Regions from separate parts of the Novipirellula caenicola genome, predicted to be linked through region 2. Evidence: riboswitches for the same ligand, from Rfam matches in the RefSeq annotation. Region 2 holds a riboswitch; each other region holds the start of a gene.
What was found. A riboswitch is a leader RNA that binds a small molecule or an ion and turns the genes downstream of it on or off. The one in region 2 is predicted to bind cobalamin.
Positions count from the first base shown of each region.

Region 1: linked by a shared signal. The riboswitch ahead of ABEA92_RS14290 (ribonucleoside-diphosphate reductase subunit alpha) and the one ahead of ABEA92_RS11260 (DUF1559 family PulG-like putative transporter) in region 2 are both predicted to bind cobalamin.
Region 3: linked by a shared signal. The riboswitch ahead of ABEA92_RS09255 (DUF1559 family PulG-like putative transporter) and the one ahead of ABEA92_RS11260 (DUF1559 family PulG-like putative transporter) in region 2 are both predicted to bind cobalamin.

Region 1 is NZ_BAABRO010000006.1:114,430-121,953, forward strand. Features, by position in the region: gene ABEA92_RS14280 (ribonucleotide-diphosphate reductase subunit beta) at 1-573, opposite strand, end outside; gene ABEA92_RS14285 (hypothetical protein) at 577-858, opposite strand; gene ABEA92_RS14290 (ribonucleoside-diphosphate reductase subunit alpha) at 884-3,745, opposite strand; cobalamin riboswitch at 4,050-4,303, opposite strand; gene ABEA92_RS14295 (Kelch repeat-containing protein) at 4,608-6,317, opposite strand; gene ABEA92_RS14300 (hypothetical protein) at 6,400-6,870, opposite strand; gene ABEA92_RS14305 (DUF1559 family PulG-like putative transporter) at 6,867-7,524, opposite strand, start outside.
Region 2 is NZ_BAABRO010000004.1:441,646-449,169, forward strand. Features, by position in the region: gene ABEA92_RS11240 (ABC transporter substrate-binding protein) at 1-612, opposite strand, end outside; gene cobU (bifunctional adenosylcobinamide kinase/adenosylcobinamide-phosphate guanylyltransferase) at 609-1,286, opposite strand; gene cobO (cob(I)yrinic acid a,c-diamide adenosyltransferase) at 1,292-1,921, opposite strand; gene ABEA92_RS11255 (cobyric acid synthase) at 1,918-3,453, opposite strand; gene ABEA92_RS11260 (DUF1559 family PulG-like putative transporter) at 3,586-4,599, opposite strand; cobalamin riboswitch at 4,796-4,995, opposite strand; gene ABEA92_RS11265 (polyprenyl synthetase family protein) at 5,239-6,312, shown strand; gene ABEA92_RS11270 (Calx-beta domain-containing protein) at 6,373-7,524, opposite strand, start outside.
Region 3 is NZ_BAABRO010000003.1:509,081-516,604, forward strand. Features, by position in the region: gene ABEA92_RS09235 (DUF1559 family PulG-like putative transporter) at 1-1,031, shown strand, start outside; gene ABEA92_RS09240 (DUF1844 domain-containing protein) at 1,689-2,183, opposite strand; gene pyrG (CTP synthase) at 2,235-3,875, opposite strand; gene ABEA92_RS09250 (3-deoxy-manno-octulosonate cytidylyltransferase) at 3,938-4,816, opposite strand; cobalamin riboswitch at 4,952-5,240, shown strand; gene ABEA92_RS09255 (DUF1559 family PulG-like putative transporter) at 5,539-6,387, shown strand; gene ABEA92_RS09260 (DUF4465 domain-containing protein) at 6,470-7,524, shown strand, end outside.

The sequences.
Region 1 (7,524 bases), on a different contig from region 2:
CAGGTAATAGCCGATCAAGTTTTTCAGGAACGCTTGAGCTCCTTCGTCCGTGGACGTGGTGAAGTGCGGATCAAGCACTTCGGCGGTCAACTCGGTTTCAAACGCATCCTTGCGAGCGATCGCGGGGACTTCGTGATACATGTTGAACACTTCGCCTTCGTCTAGCCCCAGACTGTCGACGACGTACAAGAACGTGTGCGAATGTACGGCTTCTTCGAACGCTTGTCGAAGCAGGTATTGACGACATTCGGCATTGGTGACGTGTTTGAAAATCGCGAGAACCAGGTTGTTGCCAACCAGACTTTCAGCGGTCGAAAAGAAGCCGAGGTTTCGCATGATCACGCGGCGTTCCGCGTCGCTCAATCGGTCGCTTCGCCATGTTTCGATGTCCTTGGTCATCGGCACTTCGGTTGGCATCCAGTGGTTGGCGCATCCGTTTTGGTAGTGCTCCCACGCCCAATTGTATTTCAGCGGCATCAATTGGTTGACGTCCACCTGGCTGCAGTTGATCAAACGTTTTTCGTTAGCGGCAAAACGATCGGCTTGAAGTTGAGTGTTTTGGGGTGCGTTCATGGCCTACATCCTCGGGTCGGTAGGAATGGGAATGGTGGATCGAGAGCGAAGCCAAGCGGCTAAGCCAAGACGGGTGTTGCAAGTGATCGGACCTTCGATCACTTCATCGTGTTTGTTAAAGTGGGTTGCTTGGAAAGGCCCGTTTCGCTGTGGCAAATCGAATCCGCCTAGGTCCGTCAGCGTAAAATGGTCGCCATTGTTCTCGACCCGAACAAACGCACGCGCGATGCCTGGGGTGTGAACAACACGGAAACCGCGTTCGAGCCAATTGACGTAAAACAGCATTGCGTCGAATTCGTTCGTGCCACGACTATTGGCACGCCTCGCAATCGGGATCGTCGATCGAGCAAGCCGAAGCAGCGGGGGTGGGCATGCGATCGACACGGATCTGCCCCGATTGACTCTGCGATTTCATCCACCGCGGTTGGATGCCGTGCCGGTTCACATCGACCGTGGACTTTTCCACTTGGGTGGCTGCCAATGAACGCAGGTAGTACGTCGTTTTCAGTCCGCGTTGCCATGCCAGGTGGTACATCGCATCAATCGATTTCCCACTCGGTTTGGCCAAATACAGGTTCAGTGATTGGCCCTGGTCGATCCATTTTTGGCGTCGCGAGGCGGCTTCGATCAACCATTTCGGTTCAATCTCCATCGCCGTGGCAAACAAACGCTTGATCGATTCGGGGATACGCTGGATGTCAGACAAGGATCCATCGTGGTACTTGAGTGAATCGAGCATGGGGGCATCCCACAAGCCATGTTCACTCAATACATCCACAAGCGGTTCGTTGATCTGAGTGAACTCGCCCGACAAATTGCTCTTGGCGTACAACAATTTGTAAGTCGGTTCGATCGACTGAGTCACCCCGATGATGGTCGAGATCGTCGCGGTGGGCGCGATCGCCAAACAGTTGCTGTTTCGCATCCCGTGCGTGGCGATTGAGTCGCGAACGACTTGCCAATCCATCGTCATCGATCGGTCGACGTCGACCGGCGTGTCGCGTTCTTGTTGCAGTAATTCAATCGTGTCGATCGGCAACAGTCCGCGATCCCATTTCGACCCGCTGTACGATTCGTACCGGCCTCGCTCGGCCGCCAATTGGCTCGATGCCAACAACGCGTAGTAGCTGATCGCTTCCATGCTGCGGTCGGCGAACTCGATCGCTTCGTCGCTGGCTACGGCGATCTGTAGTCGATGCAGTGCGTCTTGGTATCCCATCAACCCAAGGCCCACGGGGCGATGGCGAAGGTTGGCGTTACGCGCTTCGATGGTGGGATAGAAATTGATGTCGATCACGTTATCTAACATCCGCATCGCGGTGGTGATCGTCGCTTTCAATAAATCATGGTCCAATCGACCGTCGACGATATGGGCGGCCAGATTGACGCTGCCCAGATTGCAAACAGCGGTTTCGTCTTCGCTGGTATTTAGCAGGATTTCAGTACAAAGGTTACTGCTATGCACGACGCCGGCGTGGTCTTGCGGGCTGCGGATGTTCGACGGATCTTTGAATGTTACCCAGGGGTGCCCGGTTTCAAACGTGCGAGTGAGCAGTTTTCGCCACAACTCGGTTGCCGAAACTTGGCGATGTTGTTTCATTTTGCCTGCAGCGGCGAGGCGTTCGTAATGCTCGTACCGCTCGCGGAAACGACGGCCGTAGGTGTCGTGCAGATCGCTTGCTTCGTCGGGGCTAAACAGCGTCCACGTTCCATTTTCGCGAACCCGCTGCATGAACAGATCGGGGATCCACGCCGCGGTGTGCATGTCGTGCGTCCGGCGGCGATCATCGCCGGTGTTCTTTCTCAGATCCAAGAACTCTTCGAAATCAAGATGCCAAGGCTCAAGGTAGGCACATACCGCCCCTTTGCGTTTGCCGCCTTGGTTCACCGCCACCGCCGCGTCATTGACGATCTTTAAAAAGGGAATCACCCCCTGGCTTGTCCCATTGGTGCCCTTGATTAGCGAACCGGTGGCACGGACGCTCGTCCAGTCGTTGCCTAGCCCGCCCGCCCATTTGGAAAGCATCGCGTTGTCGCCAATGCTTTTGAAAATGTGAGCCAGGTCGTCTTGCACCGTCGTCAAGTAGCAGCTGCTCAATTGCGGATGCTGAGTGCCCGAGTTGAACAGTGTCGGCGTCGCGCTGGTGAACCGGAACGACGACAGCAGTTGATAGAACTCGATCGCCCGATCGGTTCGCTGGTCTTCATCTTCACGAAGGGCTAGTCCCATCGCGACTCGCATCCAGAAGTATTGCGGGGTTTCGATTCGGCGTCCGTCCACATGCAGCAAGTAGCGGTCGTAAATCGTCTGCACGCCCAAATAGCGAAACAGCTTGTCTCGTTCGGGTAGCAAGGCGTCGGCAAGTCGTTGAAGATCGAAGCTTCGCAGTTGTTCGGACAGTCGACCGCAGCGAATCCCTTCGATCACGTAGTGTTCAAAACGATCGCGATAAGTGTCCGCAAAGTCCTCGTCAATTTGGGTCAAACCCAGCGTTTGGCGATACACGATGGCCAACTGCATTGCCGCAGCAAAGCGGTCATAGTCCATGCTTCGCTCGATACGGCTGCGAGCGGAAAGCACAAGCGCGCGGGCGATGTCCTCGGGAGTCATTCCGTCGAACGATCCGCGAATGACTTCGGCAACGATCTCGCTGGTCTCGATGTTCGGTAGCGTCGACTCGGGAATCGATTCGAGAAATGTTTTCAGCTTGGCTTCTGAAAATGCAACATGCACGCCCGGTTCAATCTGCAGCCGCAATTTCGGGGCAGAACCGCTGTTGTCGATGGACAATTCGTCGAGTCCCGAGTCGACGTGACGCACCGCTCGCAGTCGTGCATGCTCGGTTCGGTACAGGATGTAGCGACGCGCGACTCGAAAATGCTCTCGCTGCATCAAGCCAATTTCGACGACGTCCTGGATCTGTTCGACACTCAGGCAGCCCGACGCCGCATCCCCGGACGCAAACTCATAGACTTGGTCGATGATCGCCAGCACATCTTGCTCGATTTGTGGTGCAAGCGGTTGGCCTTCGGCGAGGTTCAATTCCGCGCGGAACGCTTTTTCGATCGCCGATTCGATGCGACCACGGTCCATGTCGACTTCGCGACCATCGCGTTTGCGAACTTTCAATACGGTGGTGGGGCTTGCCTGTGCCGAAGTCGTGTTTGACATGGTCATCCTAAGTCTGCAGTGCTAGCTCGGTTCGATCTTGGGCCAGCGACGGATTGCAAATGCCGTGGCGGGGTTGGCCCAATGGGTTCGCGCGTACCGTCAGCTCAGGCTGAAAACCATGTTGCATGGACCTTCAGCTAGCCTGGTGATACGGCGATAACAGTGATCGAGCAGAAGCTCACGAACAATGAAAAACGAATCGACGCGATTCACAGAAGATCAAGTTGCCCGTGCAGCCAATCGGCTTTCGGCAGACATTCCCGTCGAATCACATCGCAACGATCACCCCAATCCAAGAGGGCACGAAATCGTCTATTTCGTGGTAGGTCTTCTGACTTACTGCCGACCGAGTTCTCACAGCCTTCTCGCCCCGATTTCCTGTCACACAGGTTTCCCGAGCAATGGCGTTTTGAATGAAAGAGTTTCGGTTTGGATGCGTTTGATTTACGCATCCGAGGGCAGTTCACAGCGGCTGGACCATCCCGGAATTTCACCGGAGTTCCCTGTTCACTCGCGAGTGTAGAAACACCGCAAGTCACCACGAACGCTTAAGAATCTAACAGCTGACACGGTGACGTCAATGCTTTGCTAGCACAATGTCGTTTGTTTTCGTTTGGACTCGTTTTTCGCGAGATTTCTTGAGATTTCGAGACGACGACAGTAAAGATTTCGATCCCAAGGGGCGTGGTTTCCGACTTCCCCATGCGTCATCAATCGAAGCGTAAGTGAGGGAAAATGGATCTTGATTTGGTCCCTCGCTGACGCGTCGGATTGGGAGGCGATTTATGATTTGCAGGGGCAAGCAGCCCCGTCATGCGACGGGGCAATGCGGTTTTACGGTCAACCGATGGTTCGTCGGTAACTATTGGATCTCGACGATCTCGAGATTTGTAAAGCGTCCAATCGACATGTTGGCACCACCTACCATCACCATTGATTTATCATCAAGTGGCAACATGCAGTGAAAGAAGCGTCCGGGATCGTAGCTGCCTACGATCTCCCAATCGTCGCCGTCCTCGGTCAAACGTTGGATCGTGCCGTTGACGGTGCTGACGTACAAGTGACCGGCATGGGATTGAGCCCAGCATCCAAAACCGGTCATCGCTTCACCGATCAGCGAAGCTCCCTTGGACCACTGGTTCGACTTTGGATCAAAGACATCGACTTCGGTGCTCGGTCCGTCCTCTTGATCCATGCCGCCCACGACATAGATCCGTCCGTCATGTGCAGCGACCGACAATGCACGTCGCTCAAACGGTGGCGCTGCGATCGCTTTCCACTGCAATGGCTGCTGGCTCAAGTCGGCGGTCCACGCGGTGTTGTGCCACTTGGTTTCATTCTCGCCCGACATCGCCCATCCGCCAACGACATAGACTTGGTCGCCGATCACCGCAGCAGCGTGCGAAGATCGTGGTTCAGGCAGCGGAGTGTCGTCCTTCCACTGTTTGGCCGCAATGTCATAACGGCTGACCGTTGCTTGCGATTGCAAATCATGCGTTTCGCCTTCGTCATTCATCGCGGTAAAGCCGCCGATTCGCACCACCGAATTGCCGTGGCCGACCATTGCCAAGCCTTGCAACTTGGGTCCCGAGGGCAACGAATCCCAAGACTGTCCACCGGGCAGATCGAGCGACCAAAATGCATTGGACTGTTCAGCGGTGGAATACGAATGTGCATCTCCGATGTGACCGCCGTAAACAAACAGTTTTCCGTTTGCGACCGCGCCACCGAAACTGGTCAACTTCCGCGGCAAATCTGGAAGTGACGAGGCTTTGACGGTGACCGACGATTCATTTGATTTCGTCATTTTTGATTCGTTAGCGCGGGCTGAGTCGGTGCGGTGTGATTCCCCGTTGGATTGCGGCCGAGGAAACGTAGCGGTCAGATAGTTGCTGGTCGCTTGAAAGGACTCTTCTTTGAACGTACCCGAAGCCTGATCGTCCGTGAAGCCAACCATGATCGCGTTCAAGCCTGGTTCCACTTGCTTGCTTGGGAACGTCACCACACCGTCGTCGGTCGTTTTTGCCGATCCTTCCTCATGCCCCTCGTCACAAAACAGCTTGACTTCGGCGTTCGGCAGCGGCTTTTGCTGCCAAAGCACCAAGACGCGGATTCCCTCGTCCACCGCCTTGATTTCGGCACGAAGCTGGTTGCCGCCTGATTTGCCTTCAGCCGGAGGTGTCGTCCAGGTGGCTGGATCTGGGCTGGGGAAATGCTGGACGTAATACACCAATTTCGAGCCATGGTAGATGCCGTACGTTTGCGTGCCATAGATGCATCCGGTTTTCGCGACAGCATCCGCAGCCTGCAGCCCAACCAAGTCGTCGGTCGAAACGGTTTGTAGCGTCAGCGATTTGGGGGCTGAGTTTCCGTCGGTCTGCCACAGTTCGAATGCTTTCATCGATTCAGGCAAATGGTAGGTGCGATCGTCGAGCCCTTCGCCGAAGAACAGGATCGGTTTTCCTTGATCGTTTTGAGCGAGCCAAGGAAAGTGGGCGTGAACTGGGGTAGGCCCGAACACACTAAGCAAGGCAAACAGGCAGGCGATGAAGGAGAGGTGGTGTGATTTCATTTTGGTGTTTTCAAGAAAGGATTTGGCGTCGAGTAAAAGTGGAAGGGAAAAAGACAGGCTGAATGCCTATCCCACGGTTTTACTACAGGTCGATCCGCAGCGGACTTTTCTGCTGTGGCGTGACCTCGATTTGCTTCGTCATGTTGGTAGTCGCATTGCGCGGCAAGCTTTTTGAGCGTTGCACTCCGAATTCGCGAGCCGCTTTGCGAGGGTCTTGTTCAGCAACCTCGATGATCGATTCGATCGCAGGTTCGTCGGGATTCACCCGTACGGTGTATTCTCCGGCGTAGGGGCCCGTCAGTCGAGTGAAAGCGAAACGTCCTGTGTCGATTCGTGTTGCCACGGGAGTTCCTGTTTGAGATGCGGGCGTCAAAATCAAGGTCGCACGCTCAATCGGTTTGCCGTCGGATTGGACGGTCCCGTGTAGTGCGATCCGTTCGGGGGCCGGTTCGCTGCATCCGGTTGCCAGCGATATCGAAATGGACACCGCGATCAACATCGCCTTTGCCATGACGGGACGAACGGTGTCCTCGCGAGAGCGTCGCTGGATCATCGATCGTCCCTCGGAATCACTTCGTGACCATTCTTGCTAGCGAGAGCATTGTAGATTTCATAGTCGATCGAATCGGTCATGAAATGCGTACTGCCGTCGGCATAGACAAAATGGGCGCCGCCGGAATGTTGACTTGCAAATCCACCCATATTTGCCGCGGTGTGGACATTTAGGGGATAAAGCGTTGTGCCCAATGCGATTTTTGGGTAACCGACGACCCAGCGTGCGGTGCCCCATTTCACTGTCCCGACCATGTCGCTCGGCAGCGTGCTGCCGGTCCAGAGGTAGTCGTTGTAATTGTAGACGGTTTCGCCCAGTGCGATGGTCGACGAGGTTCCGTCCAGACAATCGCGGAAACGGTTCGGCGGGTTTTGGTAGCCGTACGATGGCCAATGCAGACCGAACAGTCCGTCACCCTTCTGCATGTAGTCGTCGGTTCCTTCGCACCACAGATAGCTGGTCGGGCCGCCGGTTTCGACGGGACGACCGTTGGATCCGATGCGAGTATCCGGCGCATCGCGATTGAGAATCATCGACGGGCACAAGAACGTGGCGATCTTTTGCGACGAAACGCTTTCGTTGTAGGGATCGCTATAGCTTTTCGAGAAATCCCATTGCTGGTAGTTGTTGGATTCCTCGAGATGCGACAGCACC
Region 2 (7,524 bases):
CGGCCCCGCCGTCATCAGCGGATCGTCCCAAACCTCATAAAACACGCTTCGACGCTCACGCGGCGGTATCTGCTCGACCAACGAGGTCACGTGATCGAGTCGCGTCGTCATCGAATTCACTAACGCGTCGGCTTCGGATTCTCGGCCGAGAACCTTTCCTAGCAAGCGAGCTTCTTGAAACAGGGCTTGAAGGTTTTCGGGACCGATCGCGATCACGGGAATGCCGAGTCGCGTCAGCGGATCGACTAGCGGTTGATGGGTATCCCATTTGCAAAGCACGAGATCCGGCTGCAAGCTGAGAATGGTTTCACGACTAATGCTTTCCAACGTTCCGGCTCCCACGCGAGGCACCTCGGTGGCGGCATCGGGGTAATTGCAATGTTTCGTGGCCCCGACAACTTGAGGACCGGCACCGATGGCAAACAATAACTCCGTCGTCGATGGGGATAGCGAAACGATCCGTCGTGGTATCGCTTCGAACCGCAGCTCGCGATCCAAGCGATCAACGACCACGACGCTGGCACCCGTAGGAGGCGCGGGCCTCTGTGGCGAGTGGTCGTGGCAACCAAGGATGGCCAACAACAAGCTGAGGATAATAACGTTCTGAGTCATCGAATCTCCTTGGTGCTCGTCGCCTGTAAATGGCTCGACGCTTGCTGCACCGTGGTCGCAATCGCAGACACCTCGACGGGTAATCCCGCCACCATCAAGTAGGTCGCGGTGGCGTGGGCCGCAAGCGTTTGGTTGGCTCGTCCTAACAAGTCTCGGAACTGACGTCCGAGCGAGTACTCCGGCACGATCCCCATGCCGACTTCGCCGGAGACGACGATCAGATGCACGCAGTGACGTTCGGCGAATTGAATCAATTCATCCACTTCGGTTTCCAAACGACTTTCGATCGACGCGTCCGTGGCTTCGATGACAGGTTCGCGTGGGGCCTGATTATCCTTGTGGAGGGGATCGTGCACAGGATCCTCGCTCAGCATCACATTGCTGGTTAAAAGCGTCAGACAATCCACCAGCACCACCGCGGGCAGCGATGGCATCGCGGCTAACGTTTTACCGATACCGCGAGTCCGTTCGAGTGTCTGCCACGTCGCAGGGCGTGACCGGCGGTGCAGTTCGATCCTTTGCAACATTTCTTGGTCGCCCACTTCGGCGGTGGCCACAAACAGCACGTCGTCATGGCCCAGCTCGAGCGCCAAGGAGTGTGCAAATTGGCTCTTGCCACTTCGCACACCGCCTAGGACCAAGGTCAGCGTTCCTTTGCGTTGGGGGTGAAGCATGTCGCTCAAAACTCGACTCCGCGTTGGGGTTTCACACCGTGCCCGTACGGGTGTTTGATGACTTTCATTTCGGAAACGAGGTCGGCGATTTCGATCAATTCGGGACTTGCGTTGCGGCCGGTCAAAACGACATGCAACATTTGTCGTTTCTGCTTCAATTCATCGATGACTCGCGTAATCGCTACATAGTCATATTTGGTCGCGATGTTCAATTCATCGAGGATCACCATGTCGAACGATGGATCTCGCATCAATTCGACTGCTTTTTGCCAGCCTTTTTCAGCGGTTGCGATATCCCGCTCGCGGTCTTGCGTTTTCCAAGTGAACCCTTCCCCGAGCGTGTGCATTTCGACGGGTAGATCGAGCTTGGCAAAAAACGCGGCCTCCCCGGTCGGGATCGCTCCTTTGATGAACTGGACGATCCCGACCTTCATCCCTTGCCCGAGTGCCCGGATCGCCATCCCAAACGCCGCAGTCGATTTTCCTTTGCCGGCTCCGGTGTGAACGATGATCAACCCTTTTTCGATCGTTGCTTTGGCAAGCTTCCGATCGGCAGCCTCGTTGATGCGAACCATCTTCGCTTTGTGTTCTTGGTTAACGTCGCGTTCTTGGTGTCCGTCGTTTGCTGGATTCATTTAGAAGTCTCCTGATGCCAGATAATCTGTTCGAGTTGTTGGATGTCGATATGCGATTCAAAGGCGTCCGCAAGCCGATCCAGCGATGTGGTCAGAACGTCGTCGGCATTGACCGAGGACGAGTCTTGCGAAAATGTTTGGAATGTTCTCAGCCATGCATGACGAAAGGCGTCGTTGTGAAACAGACCGTGCAGGTAACAGCCCCACACGCGACCATCGGCGGAACGGGCACCGTCCGATGCGTTCGCAGGCGGCACCGATCCAGTCGACAAATTTGCTCGCTGAAGCCATGTCGATTGCGAAACCGTTTGGCCCACATGAATCTCGTAGCCGCGGACCCGTTGTCCCTGTGTACCGGGCGCGATTGCGTCGTCGGTAATTTGAGTTTCGACTTGAAAGGTTTGTTTTTCGTGCTGAAACGTCGTCTCGATCTCGAGCAACCCGAGACCCTCGACACGGCTGCGAACATGTTCGAGATGATGAGGGTTGTTGATTCGGCGACCGAGCATTTGATAGCCGCCGCAGATCCCAACTACCCTGGATCCCTGGTCATGGGACGCCATGATGCACTGCTGCAATCCGGTTGATCGCAGCCAATCCAAATCCGCGATCGTATTTTTGGTGCCTGGCAGAATAATCAGATCGGGGCGTCCGAACGATCCCGACGAACGAACGTAACGGAGCGACACGCCCGGTTCATTCTCCAGTGGATCGAAGTCGTCAAAATTTGCGATGTGAGGGAACTGAATGACGACCACATTGATCCCGCCGGCGTCGCACGTGGGTGCAGGGTTGAAAGATTTCTCGGACAGCGTGGCCGCGTCTTCTTCGGGCAACCGCAGCGAATCGATCCAGGGCAAGACGCCTAGAACAGGAACCTCGCCTCGCGTTTGGAGCATCTCGACACCGCGATCAAACAGCCGTAAATCACCACGAAACTTGTTGACAATTAGCCCCCGCACGAGTGCTCGATCTTCGGGCGTTAACAACCAAAGGGTACCCAGCAGCTGAGCAAACACACCGCCTCGTTCGATGTCGCCCACCAGCAGCACAGGCGATTGGCAATAACGAGCGACTGACATGTTGACCATTTCGACATCGGCGAGGTTGAGTTCCGCCGGGCTGCCGGCCCCTTCGATCACGACCAATTCATATTCGTCTCGCATCCGATCCAATGCATCGGTAACCACACCCCAGTATTCGCTGCGACGGCGGAAGTAAGCTGCCGCTGCGAGCGATCCGAGCGGTCGACCGTTGACAATCACTTGCGAATGCGAGTCCCCCTCGGGTTTCAGCAAGATCGGATTCATATCGGCGGTCGGGGGCGCCCCTGCGGCGATCGCTTGCAGAGCTTGAGAACGCCCAATCTCGGATCCGTCCGCGCAAACGGCAGCGTTATTGGACATGTTTTGAGCCTTGAACGGAGCAACGCGGACACCCCGACGCGCAAAGCAACGACAGATCGCCGCAGTCAGCAAACTCTTGCCCGCCGACGAGCTCGTTCCTTGGATCATCAATGTCTTGGCGGTCATCGTTGTCTCACTTTCATTGCTGCAATTTTTTCGTGCCTTGCTTCCCGCCAAGCCGAACGAACACTTCCCGTCGAGCCAAATGAACGCTCACCGCCCCAGTGGAAGCAAGGCAAAGCTTGTCCGAGGATCGGCTTAGTCCAACGTCACCACTTCGTGTCCATTGCGGCTCACAAGTGCGACAAGCTGATCGATGGGCAGCGAGCTCGTCAAAAACCGCACCGAACCATCGGCGACCAAGGTTTGTGCCCCACCGACATGAAACGAGTAGACTTCGTTGTCGTTGCTGCAATTGATCGAACACGATCCTGGGCGGATCGCGGTGTTGCCTTCGGGCGTTGCCCCATCCACGGTGAAGCCTTTGTTATGACTGGCCCACACGCCGCCGGTTGGAAACGGACGCGTGACACTGGAACTGCCGCTCCACGTTTTCGGAGACGCCCCATCGCCGACGAGTCGACCGTTTTGGAAAAGTTCGGGTCGACCGGCACACTCGACAACGAGCAGGGTGTTTGACAGACCATCGATAACATCCGATAGCCGCACGGCGGTCGATTTTAAGATCCCACAATTCCGAGGATCATGCAGTTGCTGCGATGCGGGCAACACGGCGTTGAGCTGCGTCCCAACGCCACCGACGTTGGCGTAATCGGTTGTTGCACCGTCGTAAAAGTCACGAGCGGACAATGTGTACGAGGTCGTCGTGGCATTGGCGTAATCGACCAGCACGGTCCATTCGAAACCACGACGATCGGGAACCGACGGACAGCTCATGGCGGGCACTTTGGCGCTGACCGCGTCCGCGTTTTGCGGATCGTGCCAGTGGTAATTTCCATCAAAGGATTGGAACAGGCCATCTTGTTCAATGAATGGAAGCACCGCCGTGAACCAACTGCCGCGTTTGGTAATGAACCCTTTTCCTTGACTCGGAGAGGACGATTGCGCTGGCCAAACCCGATACGCGGACTCGTAATTGTGCAGTGCCAATCCGATCTGTTTCAGATTGTTTCCACACTGCATTCGTCTCGCCGCCTCGCGGGCGGCCTGGACCGCGGGCAATAGCAGCCCGACTAAGACGCCGATGATTGCGATCACCACCAGCAATTCGACCAACGTGAAACCTTGTGACCGACAATAACGCTTGCTCATCTTGTTCCTCGAGTGAATGAGCGGAGGCGTGAACCTCCGGCGCAGCCCCCCCGGCAGGATCAATCGATCACGTATCACGACTCTGGCGCAGACAAACGAAGATCGCATCACGCCCACATTGCGGTCGCGATACCAATTCCCGAAATCATCAAGGTAGAGACGCGATAGTTCCCAATTCCCCGAGGGTACTACCACAACTAAAAATGACGTTTGGGCAGGTCTTCTGGCTCCCGGATTATTTGTCCCCCACGCCTTCCCGAGGTCGATTCGACCACAGTGGCATTGTGCGGGGTTCATTTCCGGTTACAGCGGCGGGACCGCAACGGATTTGCACCGTTTTCCCTATTCTCTGAAGCGACGACAGGTCGATTCAGCACCCAAGTCTTGCCGAAGTATGCGGCTCGAAAGCGTCGATGTCAACGAGAGCTCGGCGGGGCGTGAGAGGCTAAGCCCTATCGCCAAAACCGCGATTTGTTGCCAAGCTATGGCTGGAATTAACGTCGCGGCTAGAAATCGTTAAATTTCTAGCAAGCTAGCGGGGGGATTGTCGGTTGCTTCGCGTGCTTTATTGCGGTTCCATCGGAATGTGGTATGCCGCATCGGCTCGTCCATCCTGTTTCACTTTACGGTTTCGCCGAAATGGATTCGACCTCAACCTTTCACGCTGCTCAATTGACGACGGAAAATCATCGCGAATCTCGCCCTAGCGAATCCAACGGCCACGCGATTTCGGGTGCCTTGGCCGACCAATTTGCCAAGTTGTATGGCCCGGTCGCCGCAGAGCTTCTGCTTGTCGAAAAACGATTCCACCAAGAGCTGCAGTCGCCCTATGAATCGCTCGTCCCGGTGCTCCGCCACGGTACTCAACTAGGCGGAAAACGGCTGCGACCCGCGATGTTGCTGTTGGCCGCCTCGGCCGTTGGATCGGTCCGCGAGGACCACGTGGTGCTGGGGGCGGTGATCGAAATGGTGCACACCGCCACGCTGATCCACGATGACGTCCTGGACGATGCGGATACCCGCCGGCATGTGCCCACGGTCAACGCCAAGTGGAACAATCACACCAGCATCTTGTTGGGCGACTACCTGTTTGCCCAAAGCTTTCGCTTGGCGGCGACCTTGCCCTCGACCGAAGCATGTCGCTGGATCGGCGAAGCGGCGCGATTGGTGTGCGAAGGCGAAATGCGGCAAGTGTTGAAGCGAGATGTATTGGATATCGACGAGACGACCTACATCGAGATGATTCAGGGTAAGACCGCCGAACTGTGCCGAGTCGCCTGCCAATTGGGATCCCATTTCGCTGATGGCAGCCCCGAAGTCACCACATCGCTTGCTGAGTACGGAGACTCACTTGGCATCGCCTTTCAGATTGCCGATGACTACCTCGATCTATGGGGTAGCGACGAGCGCGTCGGAAAGACGCTCGGGACCGATCTTCAGCAGGGCAAAATCACCTTGCCGGTCATTCGACTTTTGCAAACCGCCGACGAAGCGAGACGAAACCAGATTCTACAATTGTTGGCCGAGCCAAGTCGTCGCCGCACCGAGACGATCATGCCTTGGTTGGACCAAAGCGATGCTCGCCAATACACACGAGAAACCGCGTTGCAGTATCAACGCAAAGCGATCACGGCGCTTGACGTGTTGGCGGATTCTCCCGCCAAAGCGTCGCTCAATGCGATTGCCGAATTTGCCGTCAATCGCCGCTTCTAAGCAAGTCGTTCGATTATGACCGGGCGGCTCGCGCCGCTCCGCTGTAAAAAGACCTGGCGGCTAGACCACTTCCCAGCGGCCGATCTGGCCATCCAAAAGGTCGACAAAGTACATCTCGCCGTCGATCCCCTGACGCATATCGACCACGTACTGAGCTCCGGTGGTAAAGACGGACACATCGGTGACATTTCCATCGGCGTCCACGGACGCACGTCGCACGATTCCTTGACCAAGATCATTGAAGATAATGTCGCCTTCGTAAAGCAGTCCGAGGTCGCCGCCGCGAATGACGTCCCCCATCACAATCGCGTTGATGCCATCCCCCGCATGGCTGAGCGCGATGATCGACGGAGTGGCTTCCCCACCATTGGCCAAGAACTGTTGTCCAGCCGGAAGTCCAAGGTAGCCTCCGGGCGTCACAATGTTGTAGCCCTGCCCGCCTTCGTAGTAAGGCCAGCCAAAATTGGTGCCTGGGTCGCCGGTGTTGATTTCTTCCCACGTGGTCCAGCCCACATCGCCGATGAACAATCGGCCGGTGGCGTCGTCCACGGCGATCCGGAACGGATTGCGTAGTCCGAGTTGATAGACTTTGGATCGATTCGCGTCGGCGTCGCCATTGAAGAACGGATTGTCGGACAAGCCTTGGCCCGTGACCGGATCGATTCGCAACACTTTGCCGGACAAGCTATCGATGTCCTGGACACGCACGGCACGCGGATCCATTTGGTTGTAACTGGCACCGTCACCGATCGAAACAAACAGACTGCCGTCGGGGGCGAATTCGAGCGACGCAATCGAATGCGTCGTGCTATCGCTGTTGATGAAGTCTTGAATGTACGAACCATCCGCATTCTGTCCCGCAGGCGGCTCGGCCATATTGGTGACACTGTTGGTGAACGCGTTGAAATTGTCCCAAGTGCTCGCATTACCCAACAGAATCGTTTCCGATCCCGCCACCATCGTCGTGAAATTCGTGGTCTCATCGAGCGTGATTCGCATCAATTGTCCAACGCGATTGCCCGTTCCATCAGGTCCCGCTAAACCATTGCCGACATGATTCCACACCTCCGGTGGATCATAGGTATACAGCAGGTACATGTAAGGGTTGTTTTCCAAATCGGGATGCACCGCAACATCAAGCAACCCACGATCCGAAACGTTGTTGACGATCCGCGAGATATCAATGATCGGATCCGAAACCCGTTGGGCGTC
Region 3 (7,524 bases), on a different contig from region 2:
TTCCTGCGGTGCAGGCGGCACGCGAGGCGGCTCGTCGCATGCAGTGCAGTAACAACGTCAAGCAGATCGGTCTTGGGCTGCATAACTACCACGCCGCCTACAATCAATTGCCCAAGCAGGCTGGTGGGTCGACACCGCCGGGGACGCGGTCCAATGTCAATTTCCTCAGCTTCTTGGTGGGGATCTTGCCGTTTGTCGAGCAACAGTCGATGTGGGAACAGATCAGTAACCCATCGACCGTCAACGGAAATTGGCCCGCGATGGGTCCGGAGACTTGGAACACCGGCTATGATCCATGGCGAACCACCATCGGGACCTATCGTTGCCCAAGCGATCCGTATGTTTCCGCGCCAGGACAATTTGGTAGTAACAACTACGCCTGCTGTATCGGCGACGGTATCCCATGGACCGATCGCGGGGGCGTTGATGATGCAAACAGTACGGTGAACCCAGCGGCGGACATGCATTTACGAGGCATGTTCAAGACTCGCCGCGTGACCGGTTTCCGCGATACGCTCGATGGATTGTCCAACACGATCATGGGCGGCGAGATTGTTTGTGATGCAGGTCGTCGCGAGATCATTGCGCAGCCGGTGTTCATCGACAATGGCGACAATCATTTCAACCCAACGCACCCGAAGTGTACGGCCAATGCGATTGATCCGGCGCGTCCGCAGTTCTACGTTGCGTCGGCAGAGCTTCAGTACAGCAAGGTCGATGAGTGGCGAAAGGGGCATCGTTGGATGTGCGGGTTGCCGATGTATACCGCGATCAACACCATTCGGCCTCCGAACAAAGAGAGCTGCATGTCGCACAATAGCGATGGTCGCGAAGGGACCTATACGGTGAGCAGTCGGCACCAGGGCGGCGCCCACGTGTTGATGGGGGACGGCGCGGTCAAGTTCATCACCGATTCGATCGAGGCCGGCAATCAGTCGGTAGGGATCGCCGTTCCCGGGATGGCAAGTCCCTATGGTTTGTGGGGAGCGCTAGGGACGGCGATGGGCAAAGAAACGCAGACGCTCGAGTAGCCGTACTGTTTTTTCCAAAAAGCAAAGAGCGGGGCGACTCCGATGAGTCGACCCGCTTTTTTTGTTGCGTGATTCAAACGGTGTGCAGCGAACGTTGAGCTGTCGTCCGCGCTAACGCCAAGCGGTTGATGTTTCTAGCGGTTGATGTTTCTAGCGGAGCGGCGCAGGACCTCGCTCAGTAAATATCGAACGTTTTGCTTGCTGCAACCGCGCGGGCCCCGCACCGCACCGCTACGAAAGCAGATGGCATTGGCCTTGCGCTGGATTGCTAAAACTCTGGTATTGACGTCGGATATTGGGATGAGTTTTGCTTTCAGCATATAACGCAGTCACCTCTCCACCGACGAAGTCGGGGGAGAGGTCGAGCACGCCCTTTAGGCGTTGCTCGGGTGAGGGGGCGACCGCGCTATCGGCGAGCAGCTCGGGTGCAAGCGTCGTTGTCGCCAGCGAGTGGATTGCTCAGTCAGCCCCCTCACCCGAACGTCGCTGAAGGCTCCGTTCGACCTCTCCCCCAACGATGTTGGTGGAGAGGTGGCAGAAAGCCAACGCAACCAAAAAATCACAACAAGCCCAATGTTTCAGCGTTCCAGGCTTGCGCCGCGAACGCTACTTAACGTAGACGCATCGTTTTCACGAGGCGTCTGGGGGAGAAGTGGATTACGGCGTCGCTTTGGTGTTGACGTACATCATGCGAAGTGCGTGGAGGGCCTCAGAAAGCATTTTGGATTCATCGTCGCTGAGGTTGCCTTTGGTCTTTTCGCCAAGCATGTCGATCGTGTCGATGTAGTGTTTGGCAAACGGCTTATTGACTTTCGCTTCGCCACTGGCTGGATCTGGGATCTGGCCTAGTGTCGCCATCGCTTGCGTGAACAGCATCGAAATCAGCACTTCGAACGACGCCGGAGGTGGGCTCTGCAGTGCCGCCTCTTGGTCCGCTTTTTGGGCTTCGCCTGCGGCCGGAGTCTTTTGCTCGGCGGCTACCGATTTGTCGTCGCTTTCTGCTTCCGCCGACGCGTCCTTGTCGCCGCTTGACTCGGATTCCGCTTTCGCGCTGGCGGCTTCTTTTTCTTTGGCGACCTGCTCTTTCCAGTCGCTGTCAACAATGATTTTTGGTTCTTCGGACGGAGTTTCGTCGTGGTTGGGGTCGCTCATGACAATACCTTTGAAATCGATGATGTGTCGAGAGTTTGATTTCAGTTGTGCTTAGCGCTGGCTGACGCTGGGGGCTTCTTTGTCTTCGCGATGCAGGCGTCGGTTGACTGCCGCTTGGACGAACCCAGCGAACAACGGATGTGCCTTCAGCGGTTTGCTCTTGAATTCGGGGTGGTATTGAACGGCCACAAACCAAGGATGGTCAGGCAGTTCGACGATTTCAACGAGCCCGCCATCGGGGCTTGTGCCCGCAAAACGCATTCCGCTGGCTTCATATTGCTGGCGGAATTCGTTGTTGAATTCATAACGGTGGCGATGGCGTTCGTCCACTTGATCGCTTCCGTACGCCTTGCCCGAGATGCTGTCGCGGTCCAGTTTGGTCGGTTGGCTGCCCAGTCGCATGGTGCCGCCCATTTGCGTGACGTTTTGCTGTTCGTCGAGCAGGCAGATGACCGGGTGTGGGGTGTCTTTGTCAAATTCGCTCGAATGAGCGGCATCAAGTCCAACGACGTTGCGGCCGTATTCGATCACGGCGCACTGCATCCCCAGGCAGATACCGAGGAATGGGATACCGCGTTGGCGTGCGAATTGGATCGCTTGCACTTTGCCTTCGACCCCTCGTTCGCCGAATCCACCGGGAACCAGGATGCCGTGATAACCGCTGAGCAGTCGTTCGGCGCCTTCGCGTTCGATATCGGCACTTTGGATTCGTCCGATACGAATTTGAGCTTGGTGATGGATGCCCGCATGATCGATCGCTTCGTAGATCGATTTGTAGGCGTCTTTGTGTTCGGCGTACTTGCCGACCACTGCGATCGAGACTTCGTGGTGCGGGTTGCGAAGCCGGTGCAGTAGATCCGTCCACGGCGAGATATCCAAGCTCGATGCGGACAATCCCAATTTCTTGACCACGAGTTCGTCAAGCTTGTTGTCGACTAACGAAAGCGGGACTTCGTAGATCGAGAAGTCTTTGTCTTTTTCTTCGATGACGGCTTCGACCGGCACATTGCAGAACAGAGCGATTTTTTCGCGGTCATCGCGACTGATCGAATGTTCACAGCGGCAAACCAGCACGTCTGGTTGGATCCCGATTTCACGCAATTGGCCGACCGAGTGTTGGGTCGGTTTGGTTTTCAGTTCGTCGGCGGCCTTCAGGTACGGCACCAGCGTCAGGTGCATGTACAGGCAGTTTTCGCGTCCCACGTCGAGCGAAAATTGTCGGATCGCTTCGAGGAATGGCAGGCTTTCAATGTCCCCAACCGTGCCGCCGATCTCGGTAATCACGACGTCGACGTCGTCACCACCCATCCGCTTGATCACGGACTTGATCTCGTTGGTGATGTGCGGGATGACCTGAACGGTTTTGCCAAGGAATTGGCCTTTGCGTTCTTTTTCGATCACCGACAGGTAGATTTGCCCTGTCGTGTAGTTGCAGTCGCGAGAAAGTCGGCCTGAGGTGAACCGCTCGTAATGCCCTAGGTCGAGGTCGGTTTCGCTGCCGTCATCCAGGACGTAGACCTCGCCATGTTGGTAGGGACTCATCGTCCCAGGGTCGACGTTGATATAGGGATCCAGCTTTTGCATGCGGACCCGCAACCCTCGCTGCTCGAGCAGCATCCCCATCGAAGCGCTGGTCAAGCCTTTGCCAAGCGAACTAACAACGCCACCGGTTACAAAAATGTGTTTCGTCATGGAACGAAATCATAACGAAATGGGAAAAAGACGGAAGTCGTCGCAGGCCCAGCGAATCGCTTTTAGCCGATCCGCCCGACAAACGCTTGGAAATCGGCTTCGGTGTCGATTCCCGAGGCGGCCGATTGGACGCGGCCGACGACAATTCGCTTGCCCGCTTCGATCGCTCGCAGTTGCTCCAGACGCTCGGACTGCTCCAGCGGGCTGGGCGGTTGTTTGGAGAACCAATCCAGAAAATCGCGGCGATAGGCATACAAACCGACGTGGTGCCAAAACAGAGGCGGTTCCATTGCAAGCGTCTCTGGGGTGATCCCGCTGCGACAATGCGGCACAGCTTCGCGGCTGAAATAAATTGCGGTGCCGGCGAATTGAGAGGCCGCCGGTGTGGTGCCGGCATCCCCTTGGTTGTCCTTCGCAATCTTGCCCACTGTGTTATTGGCCTCGGCGTTGTCCACCTGCCCTGCCCTGCTCTGCCCTGCTTCGCATCCTCCCGCCGCAACGACGATTTTGACGCAGGCCGGGTCGTGCAGCAGTGATTCGCTGCGAATGGGGGTCCCAACGGTGGCAATGTCCGCGTTCGCATCGTGGATCAGCATCGTGCCGACAAGATCCACGGTGTGTGGATCAATTTCGGGTTCGTCGCCTTGGACGTTGATAAAGACGTCGAAATCGGGGAATTGGGCAGCAACTTCGGCAATTCGGTCGGTCCCGCTCGGGCAGTCCACGCGGGTCATGACCACGCGGCCGCCAAACGAATTGACTTCCTCGGCCAGTTTTTCGTCATCGACGGCAACCACGACGGCGTCGGCAATGCTGGCTTTCGACGCCGCTTCCCACGTGTGCTGGAGGATCGACTTGCCCCCCGCTCTGCGAAGCAGCTTTTCGGGGAGTCGCGTTGACGCCAAGCGAGCGGGGATGACGATCATGCAGCGATTATTCATCAGATTTCCGAAGTCCTCGTGTGAAAGAAAAGTCCTACTCTCGCCCACTATCATCCCGTCAAAAGTGGGGCAAGGTAAACCGGGGCGACCTTGCAAGTTGGGCGTTTGACAATGATTTGGCAAGCCGATAGAGTCGTCAGTTAACGGTGAGCGGTGCCGCAAAGTCAACGGATCTTGGGTTTTGCGGAAACAGGGAACTTCGGTGAAATTCCGAGACGGCCCGGCCGCTGTAACGGATGTTGTTCGCGAGGGAATGTCACTTTGGGGTGACGTTTTCGCGAACCGCCAACTTCTCACTCTTTCGTGCCATTGTTCTTGAAATTGTGTTTGTCGCCATTGGGCGTCGGATCATTTAGGAATGAGAAGGCGGAAGAAGATGGCATGCATCCCGAGTCAGAAGACCTACCGCGTCACCGGATGCTTTAGAACGCGCTGCGTGCGATCGAGTTGTCTGCAACCCGGTCGCTCACTTTGCGTTCTGAAAAAAACCTTCTTGGGTGAGGTTAGCGTCGCGATCGAACCGTCTCGCTGTGCAAAGGGCGTTTTGCAGTGAGCCGCTGTTGTTGATTTTCCTTGGCATGAATGCCGTCGATTGGCTCTCCCCCTGCCCTTCGCCTTTGCGAGTTTGGCGGAGGACGCTCGGCGACATCCAATCGGTCTTTCCCCTCTAAATCGTTGGCGGTACGTCGATGAGGTTCCTCGATTGTGAACGAACAAACCCGGTGCGGGACAGGCTCGCGGCCTGTCGTCCGCAGTCGGTTTCGTTTTCACACCTCGGTCGATCCAACGTTCGCAATCGCGACCGCGGTTTCACGCTGGTCGAGTTGCTGGTCGTGATTGCCATCATCGGAGCACTGGTGGGATTGTTATTGCCAGCGGTGCAAGCCGCACGCGAAGCCGCACGTCGGATGCAGTGCCACAATCGTTTGCATCAGATCGGGCTGGGGCTGCAAAACTATCACGCTGCGTTCAGTCAGTTTCCCATTGGGGTGATCCAACCACGTCCGCTGTGGCCAAAAGGCAAAGAGATTGCCTGGTCGGCAATGATGTTGCCGCAAATCGAACAGACCGCCGTTTGGCAGCAGATTGATTTCGGGGTTCCCTACGATGATCCCAAAAACGCCACCGCCGCTGCATCGGTCATCTCGACCTTTATCTGTCCTTCGACCCCTCGCAGCGACAATTTGAAAAAGGGTCGCGGGGTGACCGATTACGGTGGCATCTATGGCGAACGAATTCGCAGCACCAACAATCCGCCCTCGGGAGTGATGATTTATGACCGAGCGATCCGGTTTCGCGACATTTTGGACGGCACCTCCACCACCGTCGTGGTGTCCGAGGACGCTGATTTTCCCGATGGGCAATGGATCAACGGAAAGAACTTGTTTGACCAAGCTTTCCCGATCAACAAGGCGCCAAGTTTTGAAAACGACATGCGAAGTTTTCATCCGCAAGGCGTCAACGCAGCTTTTGCCGATGGATCGGTTCGCTTTCTTAACGAGAGCATGGACCTGACACTGCTGGCAGCCATTTGCACGCGTGCGGGTCACGAAGTGGTCTCGGATTTTTAGTTTTTACACGGTTAGCAACATCCTGTGTCGCTCGAGATTGAGCATTCGCACACAGATACTCTCTACACGATAAACACCTCCTATGCGTCAACGTACAAACCAACTTCGCCGTCGCCGCCGACTGATTACCGAACGACTCGAGGACCGCCGTTTGATGGCCGCCGGACCTTACGCTCCGGCAGCGGGCCAATCCGGCAGCACGGCGATCGCAATGGATGATCCCGCCATCATCGCCTGGGCAACCGATTGGCAGCAGTACGCTCCTGGTTCCGACGTCAGCGAGACGTTCCAGACACCGGACAAAGCGTTGGGCCCGGCGGCGGGAAACAGTTTTGATATCGTCTCGCTCGGCCGAGGCGGCGAGATCACGTTGCAGTTTGAAATTCCGATTCGTGACGGACTTGGGGCCGATTTCGCCGTTTTCGAAAACAGTGTGACCGACACGTTTCTCGAACTCGCGTTTGTCGAAGTCTCCTCCAACGGCACTGACTTTTTCCGTTTCGATACCGATTCGTTGACCAGTTCGTCGGTAGGCGCTTTTGGCAGCGTCGACCCGACGAACATTGATGGCTTTGCCGGAAAGTATCGGCAAGGCTTTGGAACGCCCTTTGACCTGAATGACTTGGCGGGCGTGAGTGCCGATTTAGATGTCAACGCAATCAGCTACGTTCGCATCATTGATATCGTTGGTGATGGATCACAAACCGATTCCAATGGCGATACCGTTTATGATCCCTATCCGACGGTGGGCAGTGCGGGGTTTGATCTGGATGCCATCGGTGTGATCAATCAAGCCGCCTATGACGTTTCGTCGGTTGGGTTCGAAGATGTCGGGCAATCGCTGACGCCTGAGTCGCACTGGAACGGGCCTGTTTCCGGTGGCACGACCAGCGAAGGGCCTTATGGGGACCAAGTCACCAAGGGCGAATTCACGAGCGACGAAGCACAGTTAAACAATGCCTACTCGCTTGACTATGGTTCTTGGTCGGGTTGGGCGTATTCCAATGAAACCAACACGTCGACCCCTGGGTTTGCGAACCAATTCAGCGCCATCACCGGTGGTGGTGCCAACGATTCCGCTACCTACGGTGTCGCCTTTGCCTCCGCGACCGGGGAAGACGTCGCGACGATTACGTT